One region of the Peribacillus sp. Bi134 genome, then DNA from elsewhere that is predicted to be linked to it. Evidence: riboswitches for the same ligand, from Rfam matches in the RefSeq annotation. Region 1 holds a riboswitch; each other region holds the start of a gene.
The links. A riboswitch is a leader RNA that binds a small molecule or an ion and turns the genes downstream of it on or off. The one in region 1 is predicted to bind S-adenosylmethionine.
Positions count from the first base shown of each region.

Region 2: linked by a shared signal. The riboswitch ahead of metK (methionine adenosyltransferase) and the one ahead of LQ188_RS18070 (Fur-regulated basic protein FbpA) in region 1 are both predicted to bind S-adenosylmethionine.
Region 3: linked by a shared signal. The riboswitch ahead of LQ188_RS05120 (O-acetylhomoserine aminocarboxypropyltransferase/cysteine synthase family protein) and the one ahead of LQ188_RS18070 (Fur-regulated basic protein FbpA) in region 1 are both predicted to bind S-adenosylmethionine.
Region 4: linked by a shared signal. The riboswitch ahead of LQ188_RS00470 (bifunctional homocysteine S-methyltransferase/methylenetetrahydrofolate reductase) and the one ahead of LQ188_RS18070 (Fur-regulated basic protein FbpA) in region 1 are both predicted to bind S-adenosylmethionine.

Region 1 is NZ_CAKKLN010000007.1:384,500-388,714, forward strand. It holds gene LQ188_RS18055 (GDSL-type esterase/lipase family protein) at 1-485, opposite strand, end outside; gene LQ188_RS18060 (GNAT family N-acetyltransferase) at 707-1,213, shown strand; gene LQ188_RS18065 (aspartyl-phosphate phosphatase Spo0E family protein) at 1,282-1,476, opposite strand; gene LQ188_RS18070 (Fur-regulated basic protein FbpA) at 1,730-1,918, opposite strand; SAM riboswitch class I at 2,094-2,198, opposite strand; TPP riboswitch at 2,356-2,461, shown strand; gene tenA (thiaminase II) at 2,550-3,239, shown strand; gene thiW (energy coupling factor transporter S component ThiW) at 3,255-3,776, shown strand; gene thiD (bifunctional hydroxymethylpyrimidine kinase/phosphomethylpyrimidine kinase) at 3,745-4,215, shown strand, end outside.
Region 2 is NZ_CAKKLN010000011.1:82,240-86,454, reverse strand. It holds gene pckA (phosphoenolpyruvate carboxykinase (ATP)) at 1-1,339, opposite strand, end outside; SAM riboswitch class I at 1,757-1,918, shown strand; gene metK (methionine adenosyltransferase) at 2,082-3,275, shown strand; gene LQ188_RS23155 (gamma carbonic anhydrase family protein) at 3,681-4,199, opposite strand.
Region 3 is NZ_CAKKLN010000002.1:452,036-456,250, reverse strand. It holds gene LQ188_RS05125 (methionine ABC transporter ATP-binding protein) at 1-613, opposite strand, end outside; SAM riboswitch class I at 767-879, opposite strand; gene LQ188_RS05120 (O-acetylhomoserine aminocarboxypropyltransferase/cysteine synthase family protein) at 995-2,305, opposite strand; SAM riboswitch class I at 2,405-2,512, opposite strand; gene LQ188_RS05115 (thioredoxin family protein) at 2,657-2,965, opposite strand; gene LQ188_RS05110 (toprim domain-containing protein) at 2,969-3,334, opposite strand; gene gcvH (glycine cleavage system protein GcvH) at 3,427-3,810, opposite strand; gene LQ188_RS05100 (arsenate reductase family protein) at 3,907-4,215, opposite strand, start outside.
Region 4 is NZ_CAKKLN010000001.1:84,452-88,666, forward strand. It holds gene LQ188_RS00460 (Ku protein) at 1-804, shown strand, start outside; gene LQ188_RS00465 (MOSC domain-containing protein) at 1,310-1,960, shown strand; SAM riboswitch class I at 2,072-2,170, shown strand; gene LQ188_RS00470 (bifunctional homocysteine S-methyltransferase/methylenetetrahydrofolate reductase) at 2,275-4,122, shown strand; gene metH (methionine synthase) at 4,115-4,215, shown strand, end outside.

The sequences.
Region 1 (4,215 bases):
GGGTTATATAGTCCCACTACCAAAATATCAGCTTTATCGTTTGCCTTTATGAGTGTTGACGTAATCTTTTTCAGATGGCTGATATACTCCCGTTTACCCTCATTGATTTTTCGATCACTTATTTTCTCCAAGTCCCCGCCGTTACTATTGATCAAGTCATTTGTTCCGATATAAACGATGAAAGTATCGGCTTCATCAAGTTTCGTTTTAATGCGGTAATCATCAAGCTGTTTCATCACCCCATCCGTTTCCTGGCCTTTTATACCGTAATTCCAAAAACTCACTTTTTGTTCCGATTCCGGGTTATTCAATTCATCCTCCAGGCCTTCTATATATCCTTCTCCATCCTTATCCCCTTTTCCATAGGTTAACGAATCTCCAAAAGCCATCACCCTTTGCACATCTTCCGACTCCGAGGCCTGAAATTCATATGCAACAAAACATATAACCAGTACTATAATCAAAAAAACTGACAATTTTTTCATTTGGTTCTCCTCTGCCTTTTTACTAGAAGTATTTAATCCTTTACATACCCAAAAAATCTGCAGACTTAACATAAAAAAGGAATTGTCAGATAAAGAGTAAAAAGTGTATGATAATAAAAAACTTTCAATGGATTGGGTTTCAATTCACCGTCCCTTAAACAAAAAAACGGGATTACCCTTCATTCTGGAGATTGAATAAATGATAGTTAGGAGATTACATCATGGATGAGCACATAGAGTTTAGAGAGGCAGAACTATCTGATTTACCTAGAATTGTTGAAATATATAATTCGACAATTGCTTCAAGAATGGTCACGGCAGATACGGAGCCTGTATCCGTCCAATCGAGGGTTAAATGGTTTGAGGAACATCATTCAGAAAGTAGACCGCTATATATCATTACTATAGAAGGGAAAACTGCTGGATGGATAAGCTTTCAATCCTTCTATGGCCGACCGGCATATAATTCCACTGCCGAAATCAGCATTTATATTGATGATTATTTCCGGGGAAAAGGAATCGGACAAATTTCGATTCAAAAGGCAATTGAATTGAGTCCAAAATTAGGTATTAAGACTATATTGGGTTTCATTTTCGCCCACAATATACCTAGCCTTAAGCTTTTTTCCAAATTCGGGTTTGAAGAATGGGCACATTTACCTCAAGTTGCCGAGCTGGATGGCATTGAGCGGGATTTGATCATTCTTGGTAAACGTGTCGATATTTAATATAATTTTTTAGAGCTATTGCCTTGAGCAGTAGCTTTTTCAAATTAATACAGGTCGAATTGGCTAATTTAAAAATACCGATATGCGTTTTGGAGGGAAAAATATTCTGACTCTCTTTTACTTGCTAACGCATTTAATAGCGTATCCAATTCTTGACTGGCCTGAACAGTAAGCAGACTTGTTAAGCCGTAACTTGCTGCCAATTTGATCATTTCCTGTCTCTTTTCTTCTACCCTTTCTATAGTTACTTTACGGCAAGGCATTATATGCCACCTCCCATTTATTCAATTTTTTTACACTTTCATCATAATTAAACTACTAGTTAAAATCAACTATTTTCCAGAAATAAAATGTGTTATTTTATAGGTAAAATGTGACAAAACACCTACTTTATTCTTTAATTATGTATATTTTATGTCATTTTCTATTAAACGCAAAAAAGCATCCACTAGTGTATACTGTGAATGCTTACATCATATCCCTTATCCAAGAGCCCAAAATATAGCCCATCGCTTACTATGTCATCCATTCAGAAGGTGACTCGTTATTAGGTCTATTTATAACAATCTTATATTCATCTTCAAGCACTTTTAATGGGGCATCATAAAGGTGCCTTTCATCAGAGGTTTTGTATACTCCATTGGCCAATAGCTCTTCAATGAGCTTTGCCTTCCTCTGTTCAATCCTCTTAAATAATTCTGCCATGTAAATGGCTCCTTTCCTAGTCATCCTAGAGCCTGCTTCTAGTTAGCTAACTTTATCAACTTGTTTGATTTTCACCAAATTATATATACCTTTTCTATTATGTCACTAAACGTTATTTCCCAAAAATAAAAGCCCCTTCTAATTCAAGAAGAGGCTGACTGTGTCCGTACGGCTCTTCTTATCTTCCAAGCATATGCTTGTTGGATTTAGCACAGTTCCCAAAATGGGTCCGCTGCCGAGGTTTCTTTGGGCCAAGTCCCTCCACCTCTCTGGATAAGAATTCGATATATAAATGATGTAGAAATGATTCTACCCTAATAATTATCAAAAGTCAATTACCTGGTTCTCCCTTTTTCCCTGGACATTACATGCTCCCTCTTCAAATGCGGGTTGCATTTTCTTGTCTTTCTGATATGATGTCAGTAATTACATACAATTCACACCACTAGGGGAGTCTTTATTAAGACTGAGATGGAAATAGTTTCCGGACCCTTTGAACCTGAACCGGCTCATACCGGCGGAGGGAAGTGGATGATATCGTCCATTTACAGACTATATCCATCTACCCCGTTCAGTATTCAGGAACGGGGTTTTTCATTATCTAGGGAACCATTCTAAAGGAGGATGAACAATGGAGAATATTAAAACAGAAACATTCAGTGATAGACTTCATGCACGGGCAAAAGAGATTTGGAAAAGGAATCATTCACATCCCTTTGTCCAAGCAATTGGAAATGGTACGCTTCCTGAAAAGAAATTTGCCTATTACATGAAGCAGGACTATATCTATCTCATGGATTATTCCAAGCTCTTTGCTTTAGGTGTCATCAAAGCCCATAACATCGAAACCATGGCAAAGTTTGCGAGTATTTTAAATGAAACCCTTCAAGTGGAAATGGATATCCATCGGCAGTATGCTTCCGAATTCGGGATCAGTTCCAAGGAATTGGAAGAAACAGAACCTACTCCCACCACTCTAGCCTATACAGGTTACATGATAAATGCAGCTCAGCATGGGACATTGGCAGACTTGATCGCCTGTCTCCTGCCATGCGCTTGGGATTACTATGAAATCGGTTTGCTATTAAAAAAACAAAATGGAGCAGCATTGGAAAACAATCGCTACGCAGATTGGATAAGGTCCTATTCATCACCTGAATTCGGGGAAGCACACAAGTGGCTGATCGCATTGTTGGAAGAATTGACGGAAGGCATGCCAGAAAAGGAACTTCTTAGATTAGAAAAGCACTTTTTGGTTACTTCCCGATATGAATATTTATTCTGGGATATGGTTCAAAATGAGCAGGATTGGCCGCTGTAGGTCGCAGACATGATGATGAATCCTATCAAGAAACTGACGTTGACTGCCATGATAACGGCTATAACGACACTGACCAGTTCATTTATTTTCATCCCTGCAGGATTTGCAAAGGTCTTTCCTATTCAGCATCTGGCAAATGTCCTCACGGCCGTTCTATTGGGGCCTGCTTATGCTGTGACACAAGCTTTCCTAGTTTCCATCATTAGAAACATGTCTGGTACCGGTTCAATATTCGCCTTTCCCGGGAGCATGATCGGTGCACTTTTGGCTGCCATCCTTTATCGAAAAACACAAAGCTTAAAATTCGCTTGTTTAGGTGAAGTGATCGGGACCGGCATTCTCGGTTCCATGGCCTGTTATCCACTTGCCATCCTCCTATTAGGAGAAAAAGCAGCTCTTTTTGGTTTTTTACCGGCTTTTATGCTCAGTTCATTCGCAGGTTCGATTTTAGCTTTCATATTACTTAAAATACTTTTAAAAAATAATTATATGAAGGGGTTTTTTTATGAAAACAGCATTAACCATCGCCGGCTCTGATTCAGGAGGCGGTGCTGGAATACAAGCGGATTTAAAAACATTTTCTGCACATGGGGTATTTGGAATGTCTGCCATTACAGCCGTAACCGCACAAAATACAATGGAAGTCCGTTCAGTACAGCCAATTGAAACAGCTATCATATCGGACCAAATTGCAGCTATATTTGAAGATATTCCTGTCGATGCAGTAAAAATAGGCATGCTTGGATCAAAAGAAATCGTGGAAACAGTCGCTGCGTCCCTTAAAACCTTCATGCCTGCCATCGTTATCCTTGACCCTGTCATGATTTCCAAAAGCGGCCACCATTTGCTCGACGAAAAGGCTGTCTCCGCCTTAAAAATGGACTTACTTCCGTTTGCAACACTTGTAACACCAAATGTACCGGAAGCGGAAGTGCTTACTGGCTTGTCGATTCGGACGAAACAAGATTTCTACAAG
Region 2 (4,215 bases), on a different contig from region 1:
TTGCACGAGTGTAAGCAAGTTTCATACGGCTTCCAGTTCCGTATGCTCCGCCAGTCCATCCAGTGTTGACAAGGTATACCTTTGCATTGTGCTCGTCAATTTTATCACCAAGCATCTCAGCATAGCGTTGAGCTGGAAGAGGTAAGAATGGAGATCCGAAGCAAGTGGAGAATGTAGCTTCCGGTGAAGTTACGCCTCTTTCAGTACCAGCCAATTTACTAGTGTATCCGCTTAGGAAGTGGAACATTGCCTGTTCTTTGGAAAGCTTGCTGATTGGAGGCAGAACGCCTGAAGCATCAGCTGTTAAGAAAATGATTGTATTTGGATGTCCTGCAATACTTGGGTTCACGATGTTATCGATCGCTTGCATTTGGTAAGCAGCACGAGTGTTTTCAGTCAATGAACTGTCATCATAGTTCGCTTCACGTGTATCCGGATCAACAACAACATTTTCCAATACGGCACCGAAACGGATTGCATCGAAAATTTGTGGTTCTTTTTCACGTGAAAGATTGATCGTTTTCGCATAGCAGCCGCCTTCGATGTTGAATACGCCATTAGAAGACCAGCCGTGCTCGTCATCGCCAATCAGTTTACGGCTAGTGTCTGCTGATAAAGTTGTTTTGCCTGTACCGGACAGACCGAAGAATAAAGCGACGTCCCCTTCACGTCCTACGTTAGCAGAGCAATGCATTGGAAGGATTCCAGCCTCTGGAAGTAAGTAGTTCATGATCGAGAAGATCGATTTTTTCATTTCTCCTGCATATTCCGTTCCGCCGATCAGGATGGTACGGCGTTCAAATGAAACGATGATGAAAGTTTCGGAAGTGGTTCCGTCCACTTCTGGGTCTGCTTTGAAGTTAGGTGCAGAAAGGATTGTGAATTCAGCTTCGTGACCTCTTAGTTCCTCTTCATTTGGACGGATGAACAAAGTATGGGCGAAAAGGTTATGCCAAGCATATTCATTAACAACACGGATTGGAAGACGAGATGATTCGTCTGCACCAGCGAAACCTTTAAAAACAAAAATCTCTTCTTTTGCTTTTAGGTAGTCAACTACTTTATTATATAGTTTATTGAACACATCTTCGGAAATTGGCTGGTTCACTGAACCCCAATCGATTTTATCTTTAACGGATGCTTCTTCCACGATAAATTTATCTTTAGGTGAACGACCAGTATATTTGCCAGTTTCAGCTTTTACTGCGCCGGTTGATGTTAAAACGCCTTCATTTCTGCTTAATACTTTTTCGACCAATTGAGGAACTGAAAGTTGAGTTTGCACATTGTTTCCTGTTAATAACTGGTGTAACTCATTAGAAACATCTACAGAATTCATATATGAGGTACCTTCCTTTGTTTAAGTTTTTAGATTACAATTAGTATAACACATTCATTTAAATAGTCTATACTATTTCTTCTAATTTGTGATTATTTTCAGCTGGCCGCGTTAATCATTTTATTCCGGCAGGAACCGAGTCAGGATTATCACATATACTTTAATGAAGTCAATTTTATTTTAATAGGAAGTAAGTAAGCAATATATTTCCAATGGTGAAGTCGTTTTTCGTATGCTTAATACTTATTATTAATGGCAATTTCCAACATTTCTATTCGTATTTTGCATTGTAAACCCTTCTAAGACGCTGTATCAACACTTTTTTCAAAAGAAAGCCATACTGGGCGGAAATGTTCTTTTTAGAAAAGCATTGACAAATTCCAACTAGATACGATAATATCTTAAATTGTACGGATTCTCTTATCCCGAGTTGGTGGAGGGACAGGCCCTTTGAAACCCAGCAACCTGCCATATTGAACTTGACTCCAAGATCGATCGCCGAAAATAAAGCGAAGATCTTCAAGGAATAGTGGTGATGGTGCTAACCTGAGCAAGGTAAAAACCCTTGAACGATAAGAGTGAAAGGATAGAAGACAGAATTTTAAACCTTTCCTCATTTGCCAGGGAAGGTTTTTGTGTTTTTCATAAGTAATTCTGTGTCTATAGTTGAAACTAATGAGGGAAACGAGTTCCGTAAAAATCAGGCTTATGCCTACAACATACTAACTTCCAAGGAGGAAATATGATGTCAAAGAAACGTCTATTTACTTCTGAATCTGTTACAGAGGGCCATCCGGACAAAATTTGTGATCAGATTTCAGATTCCATTTTAGATGCTATCCTAGCTAAGGATGCAAATGCACGTGTTGCGTGTGAAACTAGTGTAACAACAGGCCTTGTACTTGTTGCTGGTGAAATTACAACGTCCGCTTACGTGGATATTCCGCGTATCGTTCGTGATACGATTAAAGGAATTGGCTACACACGTGCGAAATACGGTTTCGATGCTGAAACTTGTGCAGTGTTGAGTTCCATTGATGAGCAGTCTGCCGATATCGCAGCTGGAGTCGATAAAGCATTGGAAGCTCGTGAAGGAAACATGTCAGAGGAAGAAATCGATGCAATCGGTGCAGGGGACCAAGGTCTTATGTTCGGATTTGCTTGTAATGAAACAGAAGAGCTTATGCCGCTTCCGATTTCATTGGCGCATAAACTTTCATTCCGCCTGGCTCAAGTTCGTAAAGATGAAACTCTTGCTTACTTACGCCCTGATGGTAAAACACAGGTAACTGTGGAATATGATGAGAATAACCGTCCTGTACGTGTAGATACGATCGTTATCTCTACACAGCATGATGCTGAAATTACGCTTGAACAAATTCAAGCCGATCTAAAAGAACATGTGATCAAAGCGGTCGTTCCAGCTGAATTGATCGATGCTAAAACTAAATACTTCATCAACCCGACTGGCCGTTTCGTAATTGGCGGACCTCAAGGGGATGCGGGTCTTACTGGACGTAAAATCATCGTTGATACTTACGGCGGATACGCTCGTCACGGCGGCGGTGCATTCTCTGGTAAGGATGCTACTAAAGTTGACCGTTCTGCTGCATACGCTGCTCGTTATGTTGCGAAAAACATCGTGGCAGCCGGCCTTGCCGACAAAGCGGAAGTTCAATTGGCATACGCAATCGGTGTGGCAGAGCCTGTATCGATTTCAATTGATACGTTCGGAACTGGTACAGTTAGCGAAGAAGTCCTTGTTGACCTAGTTCGTGCTAACTTCGACCTTCGTCCAGCTGGCATCATCAAAATGCTTGACCTTCGTCGCCCGATCTACAAACAAACAGCTGCTTACGGACACTTTGGCCGTACAGATGTCGATCTTCCATGGGAACGCACGGACAAAGCAGAAACATTAAAAGCACAAGCGTAAATCATATAAAAAAGGTGTCCCGCAATTTGCGGGACACCTTTTTTTTGTGGATTAATTTTGCCGTCAGCGGGAATAATTCAAGAAATCCCAAAGAAATATAAAATACGTGCAAAACTCGTGAGTTAAAGTCGTTTACAAGTTTGTTTGGGTCATCAAATCGTGAGGTTGAAGCGTTACTCTAGAGTTTGTAGCAAGTACTCGAGAGTTTAGAGCGTATACTCGAGAGTTTAGAGCGTATACTCGAGAGTTTAGAGCGTATACTCGAGAGTTTAGAGCGTATACTCATGAGTTTAGAGCATATACTCATGAATTTAGAGCGTATACTCGTGAGTTTGGAGTAAATACTCGTGAATTTGTAGCAAATACTCGTGAGTTTGAGTACAATACTCGTAACTTTCAGTCAATTCACTTTATGCGTTCCGCCGTTTTATAGTATTGTCCTTTTTCGGCATATTCGCGAACGATGCGTTCCATATCCTGGCGATCTTCTTCGTTGATTTCGCGAATGACTTTAGCTGGCCGTCCGAATGCCAGCATGTTCGGTGGAATGACTTTACCTTGTGGAACGAGGCTGCCGGCACCGATGAAGGCTCCTTCGCCGATTTCAGCTTCATCAAGTATAATCGATCCCATGCCGATCAGAGCTCCTTTACGGATTTTACAGCTATGTAAAATGACCTGATGGCCAATGGTTACTTCATCCTCGATGATCAATGGATTATTTGGGCTTTGGTGCAGGACGCTGTTATCCTGTATACTGACTTTTTTCCCGATGATGGTTGGGGATACATCACCGCGAATGACGGAATTGAACCAAATTGATGTTTCGTCGCCAATTTTGACATCACCTGTCACGACAGCATTCTCAGCAATATAAGCGCTTTCGGCGATTTCAGGTTCTTTGCCTTTATACGGATAAATAATCATTTTCAATCATTTC
Region 3 (4,215 bases), on a different contig from region 1:
GCATTTCATGTGTTATCAGGACGATCGTCAACCCCAAACGCTGATTGATGTCAACAAGCAATTCGAGTATGGAGTCGGTAGTCTGCGGATCCAAGGCAGAAGTCGCTTCATCACACAGCAGCACTTTAGGGTCATTTGCCAGAGCCCTGGCTATTCCCACCCTTTGCTTTTGCCCTCCGCTTAATTGTGATGGATAGGCCTTTTCCCTGCCTTCCAATCCTACTAACTTGATCAATTCGTTCACACGCTTGGTTCGCTCAGGTTTAGAAACTCCTGCAATTTCCAATGGGAAAGATATATTCTCCTGAACGGTCCTCGACCATAATAAATTGAAATGTTGGAAAATCATGCTGATTTCTTGACGGGCCTTGCGGAGCTGAGCCCCTTTAATTTTTGAAATTTCCTTCTCAGCAACTACAACGGATCCCTCTGTTGGTGTTTCCAATCCATTGAGCATTCTGATCAAAGTACTTTTCCCCGCTCCACTGTAACCGATGATACCGAAAATCTCGCCTTTATTTATTTCAACATTCACATTATTTACAGCCTTGATTGTCTCACTGTTTCCTTTTCCTGTTCGGAACAGCTTACTGACTTTCGTCAATGTAATCATTAACCCTCACCTCTTTTATCCAATAAAACCTATGAACTTAGTTGATTTCTCTACATTATTAGTCTGTTTCTCATATCATGTAAAAGTTTACCCAATTAAAACAGAAAAAACCTTTCTGCATGAGCAGAAAGGCAGGTGAAGAAACAGGCCTTCCTCTCATCTTCCAAAGTGATTAAACTTTGTGTGAATTGGCACCTTTCCAAGGAAATCTCCTTGTCGGTTGCCGGGTTTCATCGGGCACATCCCTCCACCTCTCTTGATAAGAGCTAATATATAGAATATTTGTACATCATTAAGTTCTTTAGTATGGAGAAATTTTATCATAGATAAAAAAGGAGCGCAATGTATAATATTTCTAGTACAAGCATACAGAAACTTTACTTAAACCGTTTTGGATGTCAAGGAGACGATATTCGTCGCTTTTTCAATTGCCTGCTCCAAATCTTCTATTAAATCCTCTACATTTTCAATCCCAATCGATAAACGGACTTGGTCGGCACTCACACCCGCTTTCGCAAGACCTGCCTCATTCAATTGTTGATGGGTCGTACTGGCTGGGTGGATGATCAAGCTCTTCGCATCCCCAACATTCGCTACATGGGACCATAATTCCACCGAATTGATAAGTTTTGCCCCAGCTTCTCGATTACCTTGTATCCCAAAAGTCACAACAGATCCAGCTCCCTTTGGCAAATATTTTTCCGCAAGGGCTTTATCGGGATGATCCTCATCACCAGGATGTGAAACCCAAGTCACCGCAGGATGGTTTTTTAAATATTTAATGACAGACTTGGTGTTCGATAGATGCTCTTTCATCCTTACATGCAGCGTTTCAAGTCCCAGCGTAAACTGGAATGCACTTTGGGCACTTAGCGCAGGTCCTAAATCACGGAGTAACTGGACTCGGGCTTTCGTTATGAATGCGGCAGGTCCAACTGCCTCGGCGTATACCAGATTGTCGTAACTTGGGTCAGGCTCTGTGAAGCCAGGGTAATTTGGCGAGTTCCAATCGAATTTCCCTCCATCCACGATGACACCACCAAGCGTAGTTCCATTTCCCAGAAGCCATTTTGTAGCGGAATGGATGACAATATCGGCTCCAAAATCAATTGGTCTGCATAGATACGGTGTCGCAAAGGTATTATCAATGATTAAAGGTATTCCGGCATCATGGGCGATTTTCGCTACCGCTTCAATATCAAGCACCCTCAAACTTGGATTTCCGATGGTTTCAGCAAAAATGGCTTTAGTTCTTGGCGTAATCGCCCTTTTGAAATTTTCAGGGTCATCAGGAGAAACGAACTTCACTTTAATCCCGTATTTAGGAAGAGTATTTTCAAAAAGGTTATACGTACCGCCATATAATGTAGATGCTGAAACAATCTCATCCCCTGCAGCGGCAATATTCAGGATTGAAAGTGAGATGGCAGCCATTCCGCTTGCTGTTGCCAATCCGCCGATTCCGCCTTCCAATAAGGCCATTCTTTCCTCAAAAACGCTGATCGTGGGATTATGGAGTCGTGAATATATATAGCCATTCTCCTTTAGGCCAAATAAATTCGCTGCATGGTCGGTGTCTTTGAACAAGTATGCATTGCTTTGGTAGATAGGAACTGCACGTGCACCTGTTTCATCAGCTTGCAGACCGCCATGAACACTCAATGTTTCGAAACGCAATTTTTTCCCTGACATATGATTTCACCTTTTTCTATGGATTTAGTTGGAATTATATGATGTTTGGCCTTTTATAAACAAAAAAACCACTTCAATAAGAAGAGGTTTCAAGAATACACCTCATCTACCAGAGCCAACACTCTGCTGGAATTAGCACCGTATATAAAAATTTATACCGGTTGCCGGGCTTCGTCGGGCCAGTCCCTCCGCCACTCTTGATAAGAACTATTAAATTCTGCCGTTACTTAATTCAAAATATAGCATTTTAGATTAAATCAGTCAATGAATTGTTAGAATATTCTTTGTTTAATTTCATCTAGCATTCATATGTCCGCAACAAAGAAACCAACCACGGTTCTGATTGGTTTCTTAGCTGATTTCCTTAAGCAATCCGTACAAATAAGGAACGGATTGAAAGGCATATATTTTTTTGTGCAGCCGTCCTTCTTTGAAAAACAATAAACATGGAACACTTTCGATTTCATATGATTCGGCAATTGCTTGGACATAATTCATATTCATTTTGCCTGCCTTCAATTCCGGGAATAGCTCCAAGGATATCGTCAGCATCTTGGAGGCAACCTGACAAGTGCCGCATAAAGGGGTATATAAATATAAGCAAAAGGTTTCCCCATTTTCAACAGCAAGCTTACACTCTTCTTCTTTCCATTCCTGCATCAATTAGTCGTTCACCCTTTGACTTAAAAATTTCATTTTCACATTCATATTGGCAGATAGAAGCACAGTTGCGATATGATGTTCGGGTGAGCTTTCCACTTCTTTGTACATTTTATTAATATACAGGTGGTTCGCCTCAGGCATTTCCATTCGGAACTGCTTCCGCAGCTTTTCTCCTGATTCATCTGCGTCAAAAAGGAGATAAACATCACGGTCCATCAATTCATCCACTAATTCATCCAGCTTAGTTAATGATATGGTCCCATTCGTACATCTAATTTCCACATCTTCATTTAAAACGGAGGCAACTTTTCTTCTATCGGAACTGCCTTCTACAATGATCACTTTATCGAATTCGCCCCACTCCATGTCATCACTCCATCTCACGAATTATGTGTGCAACTGCCACGGTACCAAATGAAAAAGAGAGCAGGCCTTTTCAGTCCCCCCTCTCCTTTTTTTTAACCGTTGATTAAACTCTCATACTCTTCAGCGCTCATCAAGCTTTCAATATCACTGCTATTAGATGGTTCAAGCACGACCATCCATGCCTTTTCATAAGGAGACTCATTTACATATTCAGGGTTGTCACTTAAATCTTCGTTTACTTCAACAACCTTGCCACTGATAGGTGCATAAAGCTCAGAAACGGTCTTAACGGATTCAACACTTCCGAATGGTTCGTTCGCTTTCAATTCATCGCCGATTTCCGGAAGCTCAACGAATACGATGTCCCCAAGCTCGGACTGTGCGAAAGCTGTAATTCCAATGCGCACTGTTCCATCTTCCGTTTTGACCCATTCATGTTCTTTTGTGTAACGAAGTTCTTTTGGTGTTGTTGTCATTATTAACCCTCCATATGTACATCTTATTTTATCTATTCCATTATAAGGTAGATTGTTTGTTTAAGTAAGGAATTAACCAAATATTTCGAGAAATTTTCAGTTCCAAACCTGTTCGAATTGCTCCTCTTTGAAACCTACCGTCACTTTGGTGCCATCCGTAACAATCGGCCTTTTCAGAAGCATGCCATCTGTGGACAATATATCAAGCATCTCTGCTTCAGAAGCTTCTTTCAGCTTATCCTTTAAGCCAAGCTCCCGATATTTTTGACCGCTAGTATTGAAAAACTTCTTCAACTCCAAATTGCTGATTTTATATAGTTGTTCTATTTCTGTTCGCGAAGGCGGATTTTCCGCTATATGGATTGCTTCATATTGCAGTTCATGATTATCAAGCCACTTCTTCGC
Region 4 (4,215 bases), on a different contig from region 1:
GTGAACATTCCGATCAAACTTCATGCTGCAACGGAGGATAAGGATATTTCTTTAAGGACGTTGCATAAGGAATGTCATTCACCGATTAAATACGAAAAAGTTTGTCCGGTATGCCAGAAAGAAGTGGGTAAGGATGATATAGTCCGCGCTTTTGAATATACAAAGGGAAAATTTGTTGTATTGGAAGACAATGAACTAGAGCAACTGAAAAAACAAAACGAAGAAAAAGCCGTGGAAATTGTGGATTTCGTTAAAATTGAAGAAATAGATCCCATTTATTTCAATCGGAGTTACTACATGTCCCCTAATGATGGAGGGATAAAAGCTTATTCCCTTTTGAGGCAGGCCCTCAAGGAATCGAATAAGGTAGGATTAGCAAAAATCATCATTCGCTCTAAAGAACAAATGGCGGTAATCCGAGTCGTTGATAATACCTTGGTGATGGAAACGATTCATTATCCGGATGAAGTCCGTTCCACAGCGGATGTTCCGAATATCCCCGCCAATGATACCATTGCAAAAAAAGAAATCGATACTGCCGTATTATTAATAGATCAATTAACGACCACTTTCGATCCGACAAAATACACCGATGACTATCGAACCGCTTTACTTGAATTGATTGAATCAAAGAAAACGGGACAGACGACGATTACAGCCAAAACAAAAGAACCAGTTTCCAACAATGTAACCGATTTAATGGAGGCATTACAGGCATCCATTGACCGTACGAAACATGATGAACCGGAAAAGAAAAAGACGACCCGAAAGAAAGCGGCACCAAAAAAAAAGAAACAAGCTTAAACAGGAAGCTGAGCGGAAGACATATGGTGTCGCTCGGCTTTTCTGCTTGTTTTAGCAAGGAATCAGGCCTCTTATAAGGGAATGAAAGTGACTTTACAGGGAGGTATTTGAATAGGGAATGAAAGTGAAAATAGGTAAGTGAATCACGATTTAAGGATTAGAATGGAACTAAAAGAAAATGATGGATGATAATGAAGGCAAAAAAATTCGCTCCCTAAAGAGCGACAATGAGGAATTCAATCGTGAAAATCAACATATAGGCGAACGGTTGTAGTTTTCGACTATATATTGTGTTCATATTCTACCATATTTAATTCTGAAATAGCAACAAAATTACTGAAACTAACCTATGAATTTTTCTGGAAATCAATGATATTTCGCCCATTTAACGGCTCATGTGGCTTTTTCACTTCATATATGTTTAAAAACTACTGAATATAATGGATTTTTAGTATAATTTATACATATAGAATGATATAAATTAAATATGAATGGAAGATGCAAAATGGAAAATGGAAAAATCAAATCACTACAGGCCGGAAAGCCGAAACATGAAAGTTTTTCGAATGTCGATATCTTTTCAGCCATGGATAAACAAGCACAGGATCATGTGAAAGTGACTAAATCAGGCATAATTGGTGATGGGGTAGGTAATGAAAAGTTCCATGGAGGTCCTGATCGGGCTTTGTGCTTTTACCCCTTTGAGCATTATTCATTATGGAATGAAAGATTCTCTAAAAAGCTGGATATCCCAGCATTCGGTGAAAATTTAACCGTAGCGGGGATGAGGGAAGAAACCATGTTTATCGGTGATATTTATCAAATAGGCGAAGTGATTGTTCAAATTAACCAGGGGAGGATACCTTGTTCGACCATTTCCCACTTCAATCAAGAACCTAAGTTTTTGGAACTCGTGCTGAAAACGAGTTTCACTGGTTATTTTGCAAGAGTACTTCAAGAAGGAACGATAAATAAACAAAACGAGATCGTACTAATAGATCGTTTGCAAGAAAAAATTTCAGTTCATTATGCAGCAGAGGTAATCCTTCATAAACGAGATGGGCTGGAAGGCGCCATGGCTTTACTTACTCTGGACCCATTAGCGGAAGACTGGAAACAAAGAATCTTGAAGAGGGTTCAGGCTGCAAAAGATTGAATCATTTTTGCAAAAGTGAAAAAAATGTCGATCAGGTATTGAAATTGACAGATTATTAATGTAAATTAAATATAATCTAATTTTGAAATCTTGTGAAAATTATATAAATGGATCTTATCGAGAGAGGTGGAGGGACTGGCCCGAAGAAACCTCAGCAACCAGCTTAGGCAAAGGTGCTAAATCCAGCAAGCAGAGCTTGATAGATGAGGAGAATGTTTCAAAAAACCTTCTTCTTTGAGAAGGTTTTTTTTCCTTTTCTCTCATACTCATAAAATACGACAAAAACAGGACTGTTTTTGAGAGAGGGTGTAATGATGAATTTTCGTAAAGAAGTGAAAGAAAGAATGCTGGTTGGGGAAGGGGCAATGGGGACCTTATTGTACTCAAATGGCATCGATCAATGTTATGAGGAATTAAACTGCACGAATCCGGATCAAATAGAGTCTATCCATCGTGCCTATCTGGAAGCTGGTGCAGATATCCTTCAATCGAATACATACGGAGCCAATTTCAACAAATTGAAACGGTATGGACTTGAAGATGAAGTAAGCAGAATCAATCGCCAGGGAGTCATTCTTGCTAAAAAAGCGGCAAAAGGAAAGGCTTATGTCTTCGGTACCATAGGGGCACAACGGAGTATCAGAAAATCGGATTTAAGCCTGGAAGAGATTAAACGGGGGTTTCGTGAACAGCTATACAGTCTGTTGATGGAAAACCCTGATGGGATTCTCTTGGAAACATTTTATGACCTGGAAGAGCTGGAAACCGTTCTGCAAATCGTAAAAAATGAAACTGGACTGCCGATCATCGCAAATGTCTCGATGCATGAACTGGGTAATCTCCAAAATGGAATCCATTTAAATGAAGCCTTTCAAAAACTCGAGCAATTGGGTGCCGATGTTGTTGGGGTGAATTGCCGTCTTGGTCCACATCATATGATCCGGGCATTGGAAGAAGTGAGTTTGCCAAAGCAAGCATCGATTGCCATATACCCTAATGCCAGCCTCCCTGATTATGTGGATGGAAGGCTCGTCTATAAAGCCGTGCCGGAATATTTCGGTTCAAGTGCCCTGGAACTTCGTGAGCAAGGTGCCGCTATCATAGGCGGGTGCTGTGGAACGACGCCACTGCATATTCAAGCTGTAAAGAATGCGATCGGAAGTTTTGCTCCCGTAAAAGAGAAAGTTACGAAATCCCGTGAAATAGAAATAATTGAAGTGAACGAAAGAGAATTGGAACTTCCACTGTACGAAAAGGCCAAGACGGAAAGGACGATCCTGGTTGAACTTGATCCACCTAAAAAGCTGGGAATAGAGAGCTTCATGACCGGTGCAGAGGTTTTGAAAAAAGCAGGGGTCGATTCCATTACACTAGCGGATAATTCACTTGCCTCACCAAGGATATCGAATGATGCTCTGGCTAACCTACTGAAGAACCAATTGAATATTAATCCGATGGTGCATATAACATGCCGTGATCGAAATTTGATTGGCCTGCAATCACATTTAATGGGTCTGCAGACGGTGGGGCTGAATGAATTATTGATCATCACCGGAGATCCTTCAAAAATAGGGGACTTCCCGGGTGCCACTTCGGTTTATGATTTATCTTCCTTCGACCTTATAAGCATGGTCAAACAATTTAATGAAGGTCTTTCCTATTCCGGTCAAAGTCTGGGGCAACGGGCAAATTTTAAAATTGCGGCAGCGTTTAATCCGAATGTGAAATATTTGGATAAAGCAGTACTGAGAATGGAAAAGAAGATTTCCTGTGGTGCTCAATCCTTTTTGACACAGCCAATTTATTCGGTGGAGCAAATCGAAGAAGTACATGAAGCTACAAAACATTTAGAAACCCCGATTTTCATCGGTATCATGCCTTTGACAAGCACCCGGAACGCAGAATTCATCCATAATGAGATCCCAGGCATCAAATTGCCTGATAACGTAAGAAGGGCAATGGCTTTAGCGGGGGATGACCCTGTAAAGTCAAGGATTGAAGGGGTTAATATCGCGCGGGAACTGGTGGACGCGGCAAGGGAAAAATTCAAGGGCATATATTTAATCACTCCGTTCCTTCGCTATGAAATGACGGCGGAACTTACGAAATATATTAGAAAAGTCGATAGTAAACAGACATCAGAGGTGGCAGTACATGAATAAAAAAGCGATTCAAGATCAGTTAAATTCCAAGATTCTCCTACTTGATGGGGCGATGGGAACCATGCTTCAAGCGGAGGATTTGACAGCAGATGA